One region of the Streptomyces sp. SID8374 genome, then DNA from elsewhere that is predicted to be linked to it. Evidence: riboswitches for the same ligand, from Rfam matches in the RefSeq annotation. Region 1 holds a riboswitch; each other region holds the start of a gene.

Region 1 (4,439 bases):
GAGACCTGCTCGTAGAAGCTGACCAGCCGCTCGGCATCGTCCGTGGTGATCGGCCTGATGCGCGCGGTGCCACCGTCGCGGAGCACCACGTCCGCTTCCCAGTGGTCGGGGTACGCGTGATGCGGACTTAGCTCCGGCTTGGGCTCCATGGGCAAAGCCTACGGCCGACATCCCGGTCGCGGAGGGATCGGTACCGGGGCAGTCTGAGGACGGCCGGGACAGGGGCTTGTCGGAGGGGAGGCCGGGCACAGCAGTACGCACCGCATGAGAGACTGGTCTAGACAACCGTTGATATGTGAAGGGCAGAACCATGGCTGAGCGCCGCGTAAACGTCGGTTGGGCCGAGGGCCTGCACGCCCGCCCCGCTTCCATCTTCGTCCGTGCCGCCACGGCCTCCGGCGTCCCCGTGACGATCGCCAAGGCCGACGGCAACCCGGTCAACGCCGCCTCCATGCTCGCGGTGCTGGGTCTGGGCGCGCAGGGTGGCGAGGAGATCGTGCTCGCGTCCGACGCGGATGACGCCGAGGCCGCTCTGGACCGTCTGGCGAAGCTGGTCGCCGAGGGTCTCGAAGAGCTTCCCGAGACCGTCTGACGATCCCCGGGCCGTACAACGGCGACGGACTTGAGCCGTGGTTCCCCTGAAGGGGGCCACGGCTCTTTCGTTATTCACGGCGCCGATACAGCGGCCAGTCACCACTTAATTCGGGCAGCGCGAATAAAGCCCTCGGCAATTACTTCTCTTTGTATACGGCGTCCTTGTTAATGGCGGACACCCGCGATGTTTACGCCGTGTTGCAAAGAACTCACCCGGGGCGGGGGTGCCGCGCGCCGGCCGGGGCGGTCCGGGCGGCGCAGCCGGTGCGCCCCGGCGGCCCGTTCCGCATGCTGGGCGGTCAGCGCCCTGGCCCGTTCCGCGTCGCCGCGCGCCACCGCGTCCACGATGGCCCCGTGCTCGGCCCAGGAGTCGACCGGGCGGGCCGGCTGCTCCACGGCGTACATCCAGGCGACCTTGTGTCTGAGCTGGGTGAGCAGGGCGATCAGGCCGGGGCTGTCGGAGGCCTGGGCGAGGGTCTCGTGGAACCAGCCGCCCAGCGACCGCAGATCCTCCCCCTCGCCCCGCCGGGCCCGCTCCTGGCCCAGCCTGACCAGCCCGCGGAGCACCTTGAGGTGGGCCTCCGTACGGCGCTGGGCGGCCCGGGCGGCGCCGAGCGGCTCCAGCAGCATCCGCACCTCCAGCAGGTCGGCGGCCTCCTGCTCGGTGGGCTCGGCGACACAGGCCCCGGCGTGCCTGCGGGTGACGACGAAGCCCTCGGACTCCAGGGTGCGCAGCGCCTCGCGCACCGGGACGCGGGAGACCCCGTACCGCCGTGCCAGCAGCTCCTCGGTGAGGCGGCTGCCGCGCTCGTAGACACCGGAGACGATGTCGTCACGGATTGCCGTGCATACCGAATGCGCGGGAATGCGCATGTCCGAACCTCCGCCTTAATCCCCGCGAAACGCGGCCGGCCGACGCCTGTTCCGTGACTCTATTGCAATCTGCCGGAATTTCCGATGGCAGGCCGGAATTGATGGATATCTTCTGGCCAAGGCTCGGGAGTGGCGGGGCGCGGTACGGGGCTTTCCCGGCGCATGCCGAAGGCCCCGGCGGGGAGCCGGGGCCTTCGGGTGGCGAGGTCGCGCGCGGTGGGGTCAGACGTTCACGCCGTGCGAGCGCAGGTAGGCGACCGGGTCCATGTCCGAGCCGTACTCCGGGGTGGTCCGGGCCTCGAAGTGGAGGTGCGGGCCGGTGGAGTTGCCGGTGGAGCCGGAGAGGCCGATCTGCTGGCCGGAGGTGACGCTCTGGCCGACGGAGACGCCGATCGAGGAGAGGTGGCCGTACTGGGTGTACGTGCCGTCCGTCATCCGGAGCACGATGTTGTTGCCGTACGCGCCGCCCCAGCCGGCCTCGACGACCGTACCGGCGCCGACCGCGACGACGGAGCTGCCGGAGGCGGCGCGGAAGTCCACGCCGGAGTGGCTGCCGGAGGACCAGAGGGCGCCGCCGGACTTGTAGCCGGTGGTGACGTACGAGCCGGCGACCGGGAGGTGGAAGGCGTTGAGGCGGGCGCGCTCGGCGGCGCGGGCGGCCCGGGCCTTCTCCTCGCGGACCTCCTTGGCGCGGGCCTCGGCCTTGCGCAGGGCCTCCGCCTTCGCCTTGGCCTTCGCGGCCTCGGCCTTGGCCTCGGCGGCGGCCTTGGCCTTCGCCCTGGCGATCGCTTCGGCCTGCTGGTGCTGTGCCTGGGCCTGGGCGTCGATCTGCTCGGCGAGCGTGGCGTCGAGGGCGATGGCCTGGGTGAGTCCGGTCTCGGCGACCTTGGGGGCCTCGGAGTCGGCTGCGGCGGCCGGGGAGGCCAGGGAGCCGAGGACGCCGGTGGTGGCCAGGGCCGCGACGCCGGCGACCTGGGCGCTGCGGCGCGTCAGGCGGCTCGGGGCACGGTGCTTCCCGGTGGGGCGGGTGAACGCCATGGAGGGGCTGATCCTTTCCTTCCTTCTCGCCTACCGGGTTAGCTGACGGGTTCGGAGCAGGAAGGTCTCCTACGGAGCTCCGCGCCGGGTCACGGCACGGGGATCCGATTCACCCCAGGGACTGCGTGGGTCCCCGGCTCCCCAGGCTCGCGCCTGACGGGGACTCGGCGATCGCTGCCCGGCGCCGCGGGTGCGGCATACGGGTGACGGACAGCCGGGCCGACGCTAGACAAGGCGACTTCCCATCACCAAACGGACAGGCGGATTTGTCGCGCATCCCACAGGACAGACAGCGGCGATTCACAACAAGGTGAAGTAACCGCACTTAACGGACAAACAGGAGGACCCCGGCGGCTGAAGCTCCGCCGGGGTCCTCTTCGTCCTGGTGTGTGCCGACGCGGTGTCAGCCGCTGACGACGGTCACCTCTCCGATGCCGAGCGCCTTCACCGGCTCCGCGATCTGTGCCGCGTCGCCCACGAGGACCGTGACCAGCCGGTCCACCGGGAAGGCGTTGACCACGGCCGCGGTCGCCTCCACGGTGCCCGTCTCGGCGAGGCGGGCGTACAGCTGGGCCTGGTAGTCGTCGGGGAGGTGCTGCTCCACCTGGTCGGCCAGGGTGCTGGCGACCGAGGCGGCCGTCTCGAACTTCAGCGGGGCGACGCCCACCAGGTTCTGCACGGCCGTCTCCCGCTCGGCATCCGTCAGCCCCTCGGCCGCCAGGGTCCGCAGGACCTTCCAGAGGTCCTCCAGCGCCGGTCCGGTGGACTCGGTGTCCACCGAACCGCTGATGGCGAGCATCGCCGCGCCGCCCGAGTCGGGGCCGGTGGAGCGCAGGACCTGGGCGAAGGCGCGTACGCCGTAGGTGTAGCCCTTCTCCTCGCGCAGCACCCGGTCCAGCCGGGAGGTGAGCGTGCCGCCAAGGCAGTAGGTGCCGAGCACCTGGGCGGGCCAGACGCTCTCATGGCGGTCCGGGCCGATGCGGCCGATCAGCAGCTGGGTCTGGACCGCGCCGGGGCGGTCCACGATGACCACGCGGCCGGTGTCGTCGGCGGTGATCGGCGGGACCGGGCGGGCCTGGGCCGTGTTGCCCGACCAGTCGCCGAGGGTGTCGGCGAGCAGGGCGTCCAGGTCGATGCCGGTCAGGTCGCCGACGATGACCGCCGTGGCGGTGGCCGGGCGGACGTGGGCGTCGAAGAAGGCGCGTACGGCAGCGGCGTCGATCCGCCGCACGGTCTCCTCGGTGCCCAGTCGCGGGCGGGACATCCGGGCGGTGGCCGGAAAGAGCTCCTTGGAGAGCTGCTTGGCGGCGCGCCGGGACGGGTTGGCCTGCTCGTGCGGGATCTCGTCGAGGCGGTTGCCGACGAGCCGTTCGATCTCGCTCTCGGCGAAGGCCGGGGCGCGCAGGGCCTCGGCGACCAGGCCGAGCGCCTTGGCCAGCCGGGAGGCCGGGACCTCCAGGGAGACCCGGACGCCGGGGTGGTCGGCGTGCGCGTCCAGGGTGGCGCCGCACCGCTCAAGCTCGGCGGCGAACTCCTCGGCGGTGTGCTTGTCGGTGCCCTCGGAGAGCGCGCGCGACATGATCGTGGCCACGCCGTCCAGGCCCTCGGGCTCGGCGTCCAGCGGCGCGTCCAGGAAGATCTCCACGGCCACGACCTGCTGGCCGGGGCGGTGGCAGCGCAGCACGGTCAGCCCGTTGGGCAGGGCGCCGCGCTCGGGCGCGGGGAAGGCCCACGGCCGGGCGGTGCCCGGGGTCGGCTGCGGGTGGTACTCCATGGCTACTCCAGTCACGGCGGCGTCGCTCACTTGTCCGCCCCCTCGGGCGCGTCGGTGGCCTCGTCGGCATCCTCGGCCGGCTCGATGGGCTCGTAGACCAGCACCGCCCGGTTGTCGGGGCGCAGGGCCGCCCGGGCCGCCGCGCGCACCTCCTCCGCGG
Region 2 (4,439 bases), on a different contig from region 1:
CTCCTCCACGAACTTCCTTGGGGGACCGATGAATTGGAACGACCCGCAGCACCCGTCACGCCAAGCGGACTGGGGGCCTGGTGTCACCGTGCCGCCGCAGAGCCCTTCCACCGGGCCGCGTTGGGCCCGTAAGCGCGTCGTACTCCCGGCCGCCGGTGTGCTGTTCCTGCTCGGCATCGGGATCGGTGCCACCGGTGAGCAGCCGGAGACCGTGCGGACGGCCGCGGTGAAGAAGGCGGAGCCGGGGCCGACGGTGACCGTCACCGTGACGGAGACCGCGAAGGTCACGGTGACGGCCGACCCGGAGCCCGCCCCGACGGTCACGAAGATCAAGAAGGTGCGGGTGACCGTCACCGCCCCGCCGCCGGAGCCTGCCGCCGAGGCGCCCGCCCCGGTCCAGGACGATGACGACGACGCGGGCGGGGCGTACACGTACTACAGGAACTGCACCGCCGTCCGCGCCGCGGGCGCCGCCCCCATCAGGAGGGGCGAGCCCGGGTACGCCTCCCACCTCGACCGCGACGGTGACGGAGTCGGCTGCGAATAGACGCCCACCGCCCCTCCTGGATGCCGCGAACGCGAAAGCCACGCCCCTCTTCTGTACGTCCTGTACATTTTTGACGGGGCGTGAGCGCGGACCGGCCTGCGCCGCCCCCGCGTTCCGTCGCGCACCCAGGAGAGGGGCTCCGCCATGATCCGACCCGCCGCCCGCCACGTCCTGCCCGAGTTCACCGAACGCACCCCGTCCGGGACCCGGACCCAGGACCCGTACTCCAAGCTCCTGTCCGAGCGGATCGTCTTCCTCGGGACTCCGGTCGACGACACCGCGGCGAGCGATCTGATCGCGCAGTTCATGCACTTGGAGCACGCCGATCCGGGCCGGCCGCTCTCGCTCTACATCAACTGCCCCGGCGGCTCGTTCGGGGCCATGGCGGCGGTCCACGACACGATGCGGTTCCTGACGTGCGACGTGGAGACCTTCTGTCTGGGGCAGGCCGGCTCCTACGCGGCCGCCCTCCTGGCGGCCGGAACGCCGGGACGGCGACATGTCCTGCCCGGCGCGCGGGTAGTCATTCGGCAACCCGCACTGGCGGAGCCGGTGCGGGGCCGGCCGTCCGACCTGGAGATCCACGCGCGCGAACTGGTGCGCACCCGCGAGCTGTTCACGGCGATGCTGGTCCGCCACACGGGCCGGACCGCCGAGCGGGTCACCGCCGACATCGAACGCTCCACCATCCTCGACGCGCAGGCCGCCCTCGCCTACGGGCTGGTGGACCACGTCGTGGAGAACCGCACGCTCCCCCAGCCGCCGCACGACGCGAGGTGAACCGCCCATGGAGCCACCGGAGTTCCCGCCCCTGCCCGCACTGACCCGCGCCGAGGGCGAGTTCATCGACCGCTATCTGGCGGTCCTGGACCAGGTGGGCCGGATCAACCCGGCACACGGCGGCGACACCTACAGCGCGCTGCGGGCGGCGCAGGCCCTGGCCTCCGGGGCGGCGGCCCTGCGCGACGCGCTGGCCCTGATGCATGAGCGCGGCGAGCGGCAGATCCACGCGGCGACGCTCGTACGGGCCCTGCGGGTGCTGGACGGCGAGCGGCGGGCGGGCAGGGTCGCCGTGCCGCCGACCCCGAACTGAGCCGCGCCGCGCGCCGGGAGCGCATTACGGGAGCGGGGCGGTCGCCCCGCCGTGCGACACGCCCGGTCCAGCGATCAATTTCCCTCGCTCGTTCGGCGTAGGGGATCACCCGCGCGAGCGACGGCCCAACTTGCGTCCGACGCGCGGGCTGTACTCGAAATGCCCCCTTTCGTCGCTGGTACGAGGGTGTGCGCCGGGCTCGTCGGCGGGCGCGAATCCGCCCCGTCCACCCGAACGGTTCAGTGGTGAGGAGACTCACAAATCACTGTTTCGACTCGGAAATCCGGCACTTCGTGAGTCAAGATCCCTGGGACGACAAGCCCCCGCCGCCGCGGCGGGGCGGTCCGGGTGGACGCCGAGTCCTGCCGCTTCCCGGATGACTGGTCGACAGGAGTGGATCGGCAGGAGTGGAGGACCCAAGCACAACGGGCCGACCGGGAGACCGGGAAGCCCTCGGGGTGAAGCCGCGTGAAGCGGCCGGGCAACTTCGCCAGCCCGAACCCGACAGGTCATCCTTCACAGGCGGCTGACGAAGGGTTGCGCATGTCTGCGCAGGTTCATGTCCCGTCTCTGTTCGCCCGGGTCGGTACGGCTTCCGTACTCACCCTGGCCGTGACGTCCTCGATGCTCGCACCAGGTCTGGTCAACGATGCCGAGGCCGCCACCCATTCGACGAAGGCGCTCAAGATCGCCGCGTCGAAGAAGGGCGCTCCTTACAAGTACGGGGCCACGGGTCCCAGCCGGTTCGACTGCTCGGGGCTGACTCTCTACTCGTTCAAGAAGGCCGGGAAGAAACTCCCCCGCACGGCACAGCAGCAGTACAACAAGACCAGCCGTATCGCCGCATCGAAGCGGAAACCCGGCGACCTGGTCTTCTTCCATTCCGGGCGCAGCGTCTACCACGTGGGCATCTACGCCGGGGGAGGCAAGATCTGGCACTCCCCCAAATCCGGGGACGTGGTCCGCAAGGCGAAAATCTGGTCCAAGAGCGTCTGGTACGGACGGGTCCGCTGACCCACCGACCGGACGCTCTTCCCTTGCGGGCGGTACGGGCACATCTGCCGGCGCCGCCCGCGAGGGCCCCGGCGCCCCTCAGCGCAGAAGGGGCCCGGTCACCAGCGCCAGGCCCAGACCGGTGAGCGCCACACCGCTGCCGCCCTCGATCGCCCGGGCGGTACGCGGCCGGCGCAGCCACCGGCCCAGCCGGTCCACGAGCAGGGCCACGGCCGGGAACCAGACGAGGGCCAGAGCCACCACGAGGGCGGCCAGCAGGAGCGTCCTGGGCAGCGGCGGCTGCCCGTCGGGGACGAACTGCGGCAGCAGGCTGAGGAAGAGGACCGGCGCCTTCGGGTTGAGCGCGTTGGTCAGGAACCCCTGACGCAGCGCGCGCCCGAACCCCTCGGGCCCCTCCGGCGGTACCCGGTCCGGCGTACGGCCCTTCTCGGAGGCCCGGCGCCGGAGCGCGTACAGCCCGCTGATCCCGAGGTACAGCACGTACGCGCCGCCGAGCAGCTGGACCGTGCGGAAGAGGACGGGCATCGTCACCAGCACAGCGGCGAGCCCCGCCACGGCGAGCGCGGTGTGCACGAGCAGCCCCCCGGCGACGCCGAGCGCGCTGGCCAGGCCCGCGGTGCGGGAGGCGAGGGCGTTGCGTACGACGACGGTGAAGTCGGCGCCGGGCAGCGCCACCATTCCGGCGGCGACCCCGGTGAAGGCGATCAGTTGTGCGTCCATGGGGTCCAGCCTGGACCTGCGGAGCCTTTAGCGTGTACTAGCAATCTTCTGGGGCCGGCTAAAGGAACGCTTCATGTACGACCCGACGCGGCTCGCCGCACTGGTGGCGGTCGCCGAGACCGGATCGATCACACGGGCCGCCGCCCACCTGGGCTACACCGCGCCCGCGCTCTCCCAGCAGCTGGCCAAGCTGGAGCGCGAGGCCGGGGCGACGCTGCTGGTGCGCCACCATCGCGGGGCGCGGCTGACGGCCGCCGGTGAGCTGCTGGCGGGCCGGGCGAGGCGGGTCCTGGACGAGCTGGACCAGGCGCGGCACGAGCTGGCGCAGCTGGCCGGGCTGTCGGGCGGCAGGCTGCGGGTGGGGACGTTCACGACGGCCGGGGTCCATCTGCTGCCGCCGGTCCTGAGCGCGTTCCGGCGGGCCCACCCGGAGGTCGATCTGGCCGTCACCGAGTACGAGCCGCCGGGCGGGATCGCGGCGGTGACCGAGGGCGAGGTGGACCTGGCGCTGACCCACACCTACGAACCGGCGGTGGCGGACCCGCCGCCCCCGGGCGTCACCGTGGAGCCCCTGCTGGTCGAGGAGCTGTTGCTGGCGACCGCCGTCGGGCACCGGCTCTCCGAAGGCACCGGACGGCTGCCGGTCGCGGAGCTGGCGGGCCGGCCGCTGATCAGCTCCGCGCCGGCGCATCCGCCCCGGCGCGGGGTGGAGAGCGCGCTGGCGGCGGCGGGCGCCGCACCGGCGGTGGTCTGCGAGTCGCCGGGCTACGCACTGGTGTGCGCGCTGGTCAGCGCCGGGCTCGGCGTGGCCGTGGTGCCGGAGATGGTCGCGTCGCTGTCGCCCACGCCGCTGGCCGTCCGGCGGCTTGAGCCCGCGGACTTCCGCCGGACGATCTCCGTGGTGCACCGCGGCGACCGGGCGACCGCCGCGGCGGCGACGCTCCTCGCACTGCTGCGGAGCGGGTACGGCCGGGCGGCGGCCCGCTGAACCGTGGCGGCCCCCTGCACCACGGCAGCCCTCTGCACCGTGTCAGCCCCTTGAACGGTGGCGGCCTTCGCGAACCC
Region 3 (4,439 bases), on a different contig from region 1:
CGACAGCGAGGAAGCGCAGGGGATCGCTCGGCGGCACTGTGCGTGGCTGTCCACGACGGTCGCTCCCAGCCGGTCGTACGTCATCGGGCTCGGCGAGATGTATGTCGCCGATCCGCGCTTCGGAAAGAACTACGATCGCTACGGGGACGGCACCGCCGCCTTCGTACGGGATGCACTGACGATCTACGCGGAACAACGGCTCTCCGGCTGACCAGGGGAGCGCAGGGGTTCCCGGCCGCTTTTTCCCCCTATTTGGCCGACGACGAGTCGCCGCACGGCGCGGCTCCGGGAAGCCTGGACGGGGCGCGGTACCGTCCGCAGCCGTGGCCGGACCGGGCAGGAGTGCACAGGTGGGGATGGCGGAGAAGGGGCGCGGACGCGTGACGGGGAGCTTCGGCCTCCCGGGGCGCGGGCTGTCCGGCTCCGGGCGGGGCAGGTCCGGCTCCCCGGGAGGTTCCGCGGGGCGAGGGAAGCCGGGAAGTTCCGCCGGGCGCGGGAAGCCGGGAGGGTCTGCGGGGCGCGGGAAGCCGGTGGTGGCCCAGAACCGGGGCACCCGGCGGTTCGTCCGGCTGCTGCCGGTGCTGCTGATCGGCGGCGGGCTCCTCTTCGACTCGCTCGCCCCGCCCAACTTCACCGCCGTGCCCCTGTTCGTGGCCGCGCCGCTGATCGCCGCGCCCTTCTTCTCGCTCGCCAGCACCATCCGTACGGGTGTGGCCTCGGTCCTCTCCGTCATCGCGATGCGGCTCTCCGACGGGACGTCCACCCAGGTCGTCCCGGTCATCGAGATGATCACGGTCCTCACCGCCGCGGCCCTGGCCCTCGTCATCAACGGGGTCGTGCGCCGCAGCAACGAGCAGCTGGCCTCGGCGCGGGTCATCGCGGAGACCGCCATGCGGGCCGTCCTGCCGACCCCGGCGGAGCGGATCGGCGGGCTCCAGGTGGCGGCGCGGTACGAGGCGGCGCAGGCGGACGAGTTCGTCGGCGGGGACCTGTTCGCGGTGGCGGACACCCCGTACGGCGTACGCCTGGTCGTCGGCGATGTGCGCGGCAAGGGGCTGGACGCCGTGGAGGCGGTGGCGGTGATCATCGGGGCGTTCCGGGAGGCCGCCGAGCAGGAGCGGTCCCTGGAGGGCGTGGCGCAGCGGCTGGAGCGGGCGCTGGCGCGGGAGGGGACGCGGCGGTACGGGCTGGACGCCATGGAGGGGTTCATCACCGCCGTACTGGCCGAGATCCCGCCCGGTTCGGCCTCGCTGCGCCTCGTCAACCGCGGCCACCCCGAGCCGATCCTGCTGCACGCGGACGGGGCCCTGGAGGTCCTGGCGCCGTCCGTGCCCGCGATGCCGCTGGGGATGGACCTCGGGGTGTGGCCGGACCGGTCCGACGAGTGGGAGATGCCCCCGGGGTCGACGCTGCTCGCCTTCACGGACGGGCTCTCCGAGGCGCGGGACGCGCACGGGGTCTTCTACGACCCGGCGGCCCGGCTGCGCGGCCGGATCTTCCCCGGCCCCGAGGAGCTGCTCTCGGCGCTCACCGACGACGTACGGCTGCACACCGGGGGCCGGTCGACGGACGACATGGCGCTGCTCGCGGTCAGCCGGCCGGCGGAGGGGCAGCCGCCGCGGCGTACGACGGTGAAGATCGTCGGCCGGGGCGATGACACGGTGCGTAATTGAAGGGCGCCGCTCCGCATAACAGTTGACACACCATCAGAAAAAGAGGTGTGGGCGAGGGGTCGTCAAGTCGTCCGATTCGGGCCGCTTGTGGACGGTAAGTTCCCGCCGGAGCCGTTAATGATCAACAGGAACAGCTTGGAATCGGGCCCGTCTGTCTATTAACGTTCGATAACGCAGCGCGGTCGTCCCAGCCGTCGTCAGAGACGGCGCCGTGCGCGAGCGCCGAATCCCGCAAGGGAACCGGGGAACCACCTACATGGGGTGAATCGGACGCCTGTGTCTCGTGAGAGGCGGAGGGGTCCGTAGGAGACCTTCCTGCTCCGAACCCGTCAGCTAACCCGGTAGGCGAGAAGGAAGGAAAGGAGTGCGCCCACGTGGCGTCCAACAAGCCTGCCCCTGAGGCCCCGTCACCCTTCACTGCCGATGGCCTCGGTGGTCCGGAGCGGACGTGGGAGGAGTGGAACCCCACCGCGGAGTCCGTCCGTCCCGTGCGCGGCAAGCACCGCGTGGCCAAGCAGCGAGGCCTCGCCCGCAGCTCCACGGTCCTCGGGGTCGGCGTCATAGCGGCTGTCGGTGCGGGTGGCATGGCCACCGCCCAGTCCAAGCCCCCGGTCTCCATCTCCCTTCCCGATTCCATCGCGGACAACCTCCCCGACGCCAAGTCCCTTCCCGGTGTCGGGGCCTTCATGTCCGACGAGGCCGAGGCCGCCCCGGTCACCGCCGCCCCGCTCACCACCGCGGGCATCACGACCGCCGAGGCCGACCAGGGCACCACCGACGCCGGTGAGGCCCTGCGCGCCCGCATCCTCCAGCAGGCCGAGCAGCAGCAGGCCAGCGCCGACGCCGAGGCCAAGGCCGCCGAGGAGAAGGCCGCGGCCGAGAAGGCCGCCGCCGACGCGAAGAAGCAGCAGGACGAGGCCGAGGCCGAGGTCAAGGCCAAGCTCGCCGCGGAGAAGAAGGCGGCGGAGGAAGCGGCCGCGAAGAAGGCCGAGGAAGAGCGCCTCGCCAAGCTCCGCGCCAGCTACACCCTGCCCACCTCGTCGTACACGCTCACCTCGACCTACGGTCAGTCCGGCGCGATGTGGTCCTCGGGCCAGCACACCGGCCTGGACTTCGCCGGGGCGGCCGGATCGCCGCTCAAGGCCGTGCACAGCGGCACGATCACGTCGGCCGGCTGGTCCGGTTCATACGGCTACCGCACGGTCCTCCAGCTGGAGGACGGTACGGAGATCTGGTACGCCCACCAGTCCTCGATCGACGTCTCGGTCGGCCAGAAGGTCAGCACCGGCGAGACCATCGGCCGCATGGGCGCCACCGGCAACGTGACCGGCGTCCACCTCCACCTGGAGGTCCGCACCGCCGGCGGCTCGGCCATGGACCCGGCCGCCTGGCTGAACAGCAAGGGCCTCTCCGTCTGATCCGTCCGAGGAGCCCTGATCCCTCTGAGGAGCCCCGATCCCTCCGAGGATCCCTGATCCGTCCGAGGGTCCCGCTCCGTCCGAGGGTCCCGCGCTCCTTGCAGGTGCGCACCCCTCGCAGGGGCGTACGCACCACCCCGAAACCCCGGCAGCCCTGACGCTCACCCCCCGACGTCAGGGCTGCCGGTCTCTCCGGCGGAGTGCGGGCGGATGGAATATCCGGCTCCGGCACCGTCGTTGAACACCCACATGACTTCTCTGCGCACCCTCGGCAGCTCCGACCTCCAGGTCTTCCCCCTCTCCCTCGGCGGCAACGTCTTCGGCTGGACGGCGGACGAGGACCAGTCCTTCGCCGTCCTCGACGCGTACGCCGCGGCCGGCGGCAATTTCGTCGACACCGCCGATGCCTACACCGCCTGGATCGAGGGCAACCACGGCGGCGAGTCGGAGACCGTCATCGGCAAGTGGCTCGCCTCGCGCTCCAACCGCTCCGACATCGTCGTGGCCACCAAGGTCGGCGCCCACCCCGACTACAAGGGGCTCTCCGCCACCACCATCAAGGCCGCGGCCGAGCAGTCGCTGCGCCGCCTCGGCACCGACCACATCGACCTCTACTACACGCACTTCGACGACGAGACCGTCCCGGTCGAGGAGATCATCACCGCCCTCGACCAGCTGGTGAAGGACGGCAAGGTGCGCCACATCGCCGCCTCCAACATCAGCCCGGAGCGCCTCCAGGCGTCCCTGGACTTCTCCGAGCGCGAAGGCCTGGCCCGGTACGTCGCCCTCCAGCCGCACTACAACCTGGTCTCCCGGGACACCTACGAGGGCCCGCTCCAGGAGACCGCCGCCCGCGCCGGGCTCGCGGCCGTACCGTACTTCGCGCTGGCCGCAGGCTTCCTCACCGGCAAGTACCGCCCGGGCGCGACCGTGGAGAGCGCCCGCTCGGCCAAGGCGGGCGAGCACCTGGAGTCGGAGCGCGGCCGCAAGGTGCTGGCCGCCCTCGACAAGGTCGCCGCGGAACGGGACGCCGAGATCGCCACGGTCGCCCTCGCCTGGCTCGCCGCCCGCCCGACGGTCGCTGCCCCGATCGCCTCGGCCCGCACGGTCGACCAGCTCCCCGCCCTGCTGGCCGTCGCCGACCTGGAGCTGACGGACGCGGAGCTGACGGCGCTCACGGAGGCGTCGGCCTGAGCCGGACCGCCTGAACCGCCTTACGGGGGAGGCGGGGTGGGGCCGTAGGGGGTGTGGTGGCCGTACGGAGGTTGCTGCGGGGGCGGGGCGCCGTAGCCGTACCCGGTTCCGTAGCCCTGCCCCTGCCCGTAGCCGTAGCCCTGCCCCTGCCCGT
Region 4 (4,439 bases), on a different contig from region 1:
CGGCGAAGGGCCGGAGAAAGGCTTACCTCACTGATCGGCGACGCTCTGGCCATGGCTAGGCTCCGGAGCCATGAACGCACTCATCGGCGTCTTGGTCGCCCTGCACATCGTCGGCATCGCCTCCCTGCTGGGCGGCTTCCTGACCCAGATGAAGGCCATGGGCGCGGGCACCGCACGCTTCGTCCCCGCCATGCTGCACGGCGCCCTGACCATGCTGGTCACCGGCGTCGCCCTGGTCGGGCTCAACCAGGCCGACGACCAGGCCGTCAACAACATCAAGATCGGCGTGAAGCTGGCGCTCCTCGTCGTCATCCTCGCGCTCGTCTACGTCAAGCGGGACGAGGAGAAGGTGGAGAAGGGCGCGTTCGCGGCGGTCGGGGCCCTGACGGTCGCCAACATCTTCATCGCGACCCTCTGGACCTGAGGGACCCCGGGGGTGGCCACCGGTCAGGCGGCCACCCCTGCTCCCCGGCGCTACGCCGGACGCACGCTGCCGTAGATCGGCATGTAGTAGATCGACTCCTCGCGGACGTTCGCCCCCGGCTTCGGGGCGTGGATCATCATCCCGTCGCCCTTGTAGATGCCGACGTGGCTGATGTCGTCGTAGAAGAAGACCAGGTCCCCGGGCTGGAGGTCCGACGTGGCGACCCGCGTGCCCACCTTCACCTGGTCCCAGGTGGTCCGGGGCAGCGTCACCCCCGCCTCCCGCCAGGCCGCCTGGGTCAGCCCCGAGCAGTCGTACGAGGCCGGGCCCGAGGCCCCCCACACGTACGGCTTGCCGATCTGGGCGCGGGCGAAGGCCAGCACCTTCTCGGCCTTGGCGGCGTAGCCGCTGCCCGCTCCGGTCCCCGAGCCCGTGCCCGTACCGGACCCCGGGCTCGTCCCCGTACCCGTACCGCTGCCGGAACCGGAACCGCTGTCCCCGTCCGACTCCTTGGCGGCCTCCTCGCGGGCCTTCTTCTCCGCCGCCTCGCGCTCCTTGGCCTCGGCGGCCTGGCGGCGGGCCAGCTTCTCCGCCTTCTCCTTCGCCTCGGCCTCCTTCTTGCGCTCCAGCTCCGCCAGCCGCGCCTTCTCCTCGGCGGTCAGCTTCGAGAGCAGGGACCGGGCCTCGGTGAGCTTCGTCTGCACCTTCTGCTTGCTGGAGCGCAGGGTGGCCTGGGTCTCGGTGAGCGACTCCAGGCTCTTCACGGCCTCCGCGCGCTTCTTCGACGCGGCGGCCTGCTGCTCACGGAAGTCGTCGACGGCCTTCTGCTGCCGCTCCGTCGACCGGCTCATCACCTGGTTCTGGTCGAAGTACGCCTGCGGGTCGTCCGCCAGGAAGAAGGTCGCGGTGGGCGCGATGCCGCCGGTGCGGTACTGCGCGGCCGCGTAGGACCCCAGCTCCCGGCGGGCCTCGTTGATCTTCTCGGTCCGCTTCGCCACATCGGAGAGCAGTGTGTCGACCTTGGCGCGCTGGGCGGTGGAGGCGGCCTTCGCCCGGTTGTACTGCTGGGTCGCGCTGCCCGCCTGCCGGTAGAGCTCGTCGACCTTCTTCTGGACGTCCTCGATGGCCGGCTTCGGCTCGGCGGGGGCGGCGGTCGCGCTCTGCGTGGAGAGCAGCGTCACAGAGGCCAGCGCGGCCGTCGTGAACCCGACGGCGGGGGTGGTGGTGCGCACCTTCGTGCGCGGCTTGCGATGCGATGCCAAGACCGGCATCTCCTTCCGTGGACCGCCTACCGGGTTAGCTGTCGGGTTCGGACGGAACGGAAGGCTGTCCTACGGTCCGGATGCGAGCGTACGGACCGATTCACCCCGGTTGTGCGTGTGGGTCCCCGGTTCCGAACTACCGGGAGGGCAGCACGGATTCGGCAGAGGTGACCGTGAGACGCGGGTCGTCTCAGGGAGATTACGGATCACCTGACCGAGCACGCTAGCCAACGCGTGGCACCGCTGGGAAGGAGGATGAGCGATATGCCCGATACATTTTCGTGACCTTTTCGGATCAGGGGCCCCGTACCCCCTCCGACCGGGCACTCCTTCACGGAACGTGAGAGTCCGCTCTCCGTGCGTACGGCCGGGAACGACCGCTTCCGGCCTTCGGCCGAACGTTGTCGGTGCGGCCCCCTAGACTCGGATGGCGATGAGCAGCCTCTTTGACGACAGTTTCCTGACCGGCCTCCAGTCCGCGGAGGACGGCCCGCCGCCTCCCCCCGAGGACCACGCACCCGAAGCGGTGCCGGAGGGTCTCTTCGAGGGTGTCTTCGACGCGCCCCCGCCGCCCCGGGACGGGTATTACCGGGACGGCCACCCGCGCCCCGTGATCGACGCCGCGGCGCTGCTGGACGGGCTGAACACCGAGCAGCGCGCCGCCGTCGTGCACGCCGGGTCCCCGCTGCTCATCGTCGCCGGGGCCGGCTCCGGCAAGACCCGGGTGCTGACCCACCGCATCGCCCACCTGCTGGCCGAGCGCGGGGTGCACCCGGGGCAGATTCTCGCGATCACCTTCACCAACAAGGCCGCGGGCGAGATGAAGGAGCGCGTGGAGCAGCTGGTGGGCCCGCGCGCCAACGCCATGTGGGTCATGACCTTCCACAGCGCGTGCGTCCGCATCCTGCGCCGCGAGTCGAAGAAGCTCGGCTTCACCTCGTCGTTCTCGATCTACGACGCCGCCGATTCCAAGCGGCTGATGGCCCTGGTCTGCCGCGATCTCGACCTGGACCCCAAGCGCTACCCGCCGAAGTCCTTCACCGCCAAGGTCTCCAACCTCAAGAACGAGCTCATCGACGAGGAGACCTTCGCCGGGCAGGCAGCGGATGGTTTCGAGAAGACCCTGGCCCAGGCGTACGCGCTTTACCAGGCCCGGCTGCGCGAGGCCAACGCGCTGGACTTCGACGACATCATCATGACGACGGTCCACCTCCTCCAGGCCTTCCCGGACGTGGCCGAGCACTACCGCCGCCGCTTCCGCCACGTCCTGGTCGACGAGTACCAGGACACCAACCACGCCCAGTACACGCTGGTACGGGAGCTGGTCGGCCCGTCCGGAGAGGCCGCCGACGCTCCGGCCGAGCTGTGCGTCGTCGGTGACGCGGACCAGTCGATCTACGCCTTCCGCGGCGCGACCATCCGCAACATCCTCCAGTTCGAGGAGGACTACCCCGACGCGAAGACAATCCTCCTGGAGCAGAACTACCGCTCCACGCAGACGATCCTCTCCGCTGCCAACGCCGTCATCGAGCGCAACGAGAGCCGCCGCCCGAAGAACCTGTGGACCAACGCAGGCTCCGGCGCCCGCATCACCGGCTATGTGGCCGACACCGAGCACGACGAGGCGCAGTTCGTCGCCGACGAGATCGACCGGCTCACCGACGCGGGCGACGCCAAGGCGGGCGACGTCGCCGTCTTCTACCGGACCAACGCCCAGTCCCGTGTCTTCGAAGAGATCTTCATCCGCGTCGGCCTGCCCTACAAGGTCGTCGGCGGTGTGCGCTTCTACGAGCGCAAGGAGGTCCGGGACGTCCTGGCGTACCTCCGCGTCCTCGCCAACCCCGAGGACACCGTCCCGCTGCGCCGCATCCTCAACGTGCCCAAGCGCGGCATCGGCGACCGCGCCGAGGCCATGATCGACGCCCTGTCGATGCGCGAGAAGATCTCCTTCCCGCAGGCGCTGCGCCGCGTCGACGAGGCGTACGGCATGGCCGCCCGCTCCTCCAACGCCGTCAAGCGCTTCAACACGCTGATGGAGGAGCTCCGTACGATCGTCGAGTCCGGCGCCGGACCCGCCGTCGTGCTGGAAGCCGTCCTGGAGCGCACGGGCTATCTCGCCGAGCTCCAGGCCTCCACGGACCCGCAGGACGAGACCCGTATCGAGAACCTCCAGGAACTCGCCGCCGTCGCCCTGGAGTTCGAGCAGGAGCGCGGCGACGAGGAGGGCACCGGCACGCTCGCGGAGTTCCTGGAGAAGGTCGCGCTGGTCGCCGACTCGGACCAGATTCCCGACGAGGACGAGGACGGCTCCGGCGTCATCACGCTGATGACCCTGCACACGGCGAAGGGCCTGGAGTTCCCGGTCGTCTTCCTCACCGGCATGGAGGACGGCGTCTTCCCGCACATGCGGGCCCTCGGCCAGACCAAGGAGCTGGAGGAGGAGCGGCGCCTCGCGTACGTGGGCATCACCCGCGCCCGTGAGCGCCTCTACCTGACCCGGGCCGCGATGCGCAGCGCCTGGGGCCAGCCCTCGTACAACCCGCCCTCGCGGTTCCTGGAGGAGATCCCGGAAGCGCACCTGGAGTGGAAGCGCAAGGGCCCGATGGCGGCCCCGGCCGGACCCACCTCGGGCATCACGTCCTCGCTCTCCTCCTCGCGCTCGCGCTCCGGCCCCTCGGGCTTCGCGACCCGGCGCGGTACGGAGAAGCCCACGGTCACACTGGTGGTCGGGGACCGGGTCACGCACGACCAGT

What was found. Region 1 has a riboswitch for cyclic di-AMP ahead of GTY67_RS27295 (M23 family metallopeptidase). Riboswitches for the same ligand answer to the same signal wherever they lie in the genome.
Region 2: linked by a shared signal. The riboswitch ahead of GTY67_RS02765 (C40 family peptidase) and the one ahead of GTY67_RS27295 (M23 family metallopeptidase) in region 1 are both predicted to bind cyclic di-AMP.
Region 3: linked by a shared signal. The riboswitch ahead of GTY67_RS15400 (M23 family metallopeptidase) and the one ahead of GTY67_RS27295 (M23 family metallopeptidase) in region 1 are both predicted to bind cyclic di-AMP.
Region 4: linked by a shared signal. The riboswitch ahead of GTY67_RS21755 (C40 family peptidase) and the one ahead of GTY67_RS27295 (M23 family metallopeptidase) in region 1 are both predicted to bind cyclic di-AMP.

The regions. Positions count from the first base shown of each region.
Region 1 covers NZ_WWGH01000002.1:816,876-821,314, reverse strand. The annotation lists gene GTY67_RS27310 (bifunctional GNAT family N-acetyltransferase/acetate--CoA ligase family protein) at 1-149, opposite strand, end outside; gene GTY67_RS27305 (HPr family phosphocarrier protein) at 311-592, shown strand; gene GTY67_RS27300 (GntR family transcriptional regulator) at 760-1,467, opposite strand; gene GTY67_RS27295 (M23 family metallopeptidase) at 1,690-2,505, opposite strand; cyclic di-AMP (ydaO/yuaA leader) riboswitch at 2,519-2,685, opposite strand; gene GTY67_RS27290 (pitrilysin family protein) at 2,909-4,279, opposite strand; gene GTY67_RS27285 (pitrilysin family protein) at 4,306-4,439, opposite strand, start outside.
Region 2 covers NZ_WWGH01000001.1:627,271-631,709, forward strand. The annotation lists gene GTY67_RS02750 (excalibur calcium-binding domain-containing protein) at 29-547, shown strand; gene GTY67_RS02755 (ATP-dependent Clp protease proteolytic subunit) at 692-1,327, shown strand; gene GTY67_RS02760 (hypothetical protein) at 1,335-1,640, shown strand; cyclic di-AMP (ydaO/yuaA leader) riboswitch at 1,994-2,180, shown strand; gene GTY67_RS02765 (C40 family peptidase) at 2,184-2,654, shown strand; gene GTY67_RS02770 (LysE family translocator) at 2,733-3,374, opposite strand; gene GTY67_RS02775 (LysR family transcriptional regulator) at 3,448-4,362, shown strand.
Region 3 covers NZ_WWGH01000001.1:3,533,640-3,538,078, reverse strand. The annotation lists gene GTY67_RS15410 (MerR family transcriptional regulator) at 1-211, shown strand, start outside; gene GTY67_RS15405 (PP2C family protein-serine/threonine phosphatase) at 351-1,673, shown strand; cyclic di-AMP (ydaO/yuaA leader) riboswitch at 1,884-2,036, shown strand; gene GTY67_RS15400 (M23 family metallopeptidase) at 2,048-3,091, shown strand; gene GTY67_RS15395 (aldo/keto reductase) at 3,341-4,285, shown strand; gene GTY67_RS15390 (PrsW family intramembrane metalloprotease) at 4,306-4,439, opposite strand, start outside.
Region 4 covers NZ_WWGH01000001.1:4,853,363-4,857,801, forward strand. The annotation lists gene GTY67_RS21750 (hypothetical protein) at 71-424, shown strand; gene GTY67_RS21755 (C40 family peptidase) at 475-1,695, opposite strand; cyclic di-AMP (ydaO/yuaA leader) riboswitch at 1,694-1,860, opposite strand; gene pcrA (DNA helicase PcrA) at 2,120-4,439, shown strand, end outside.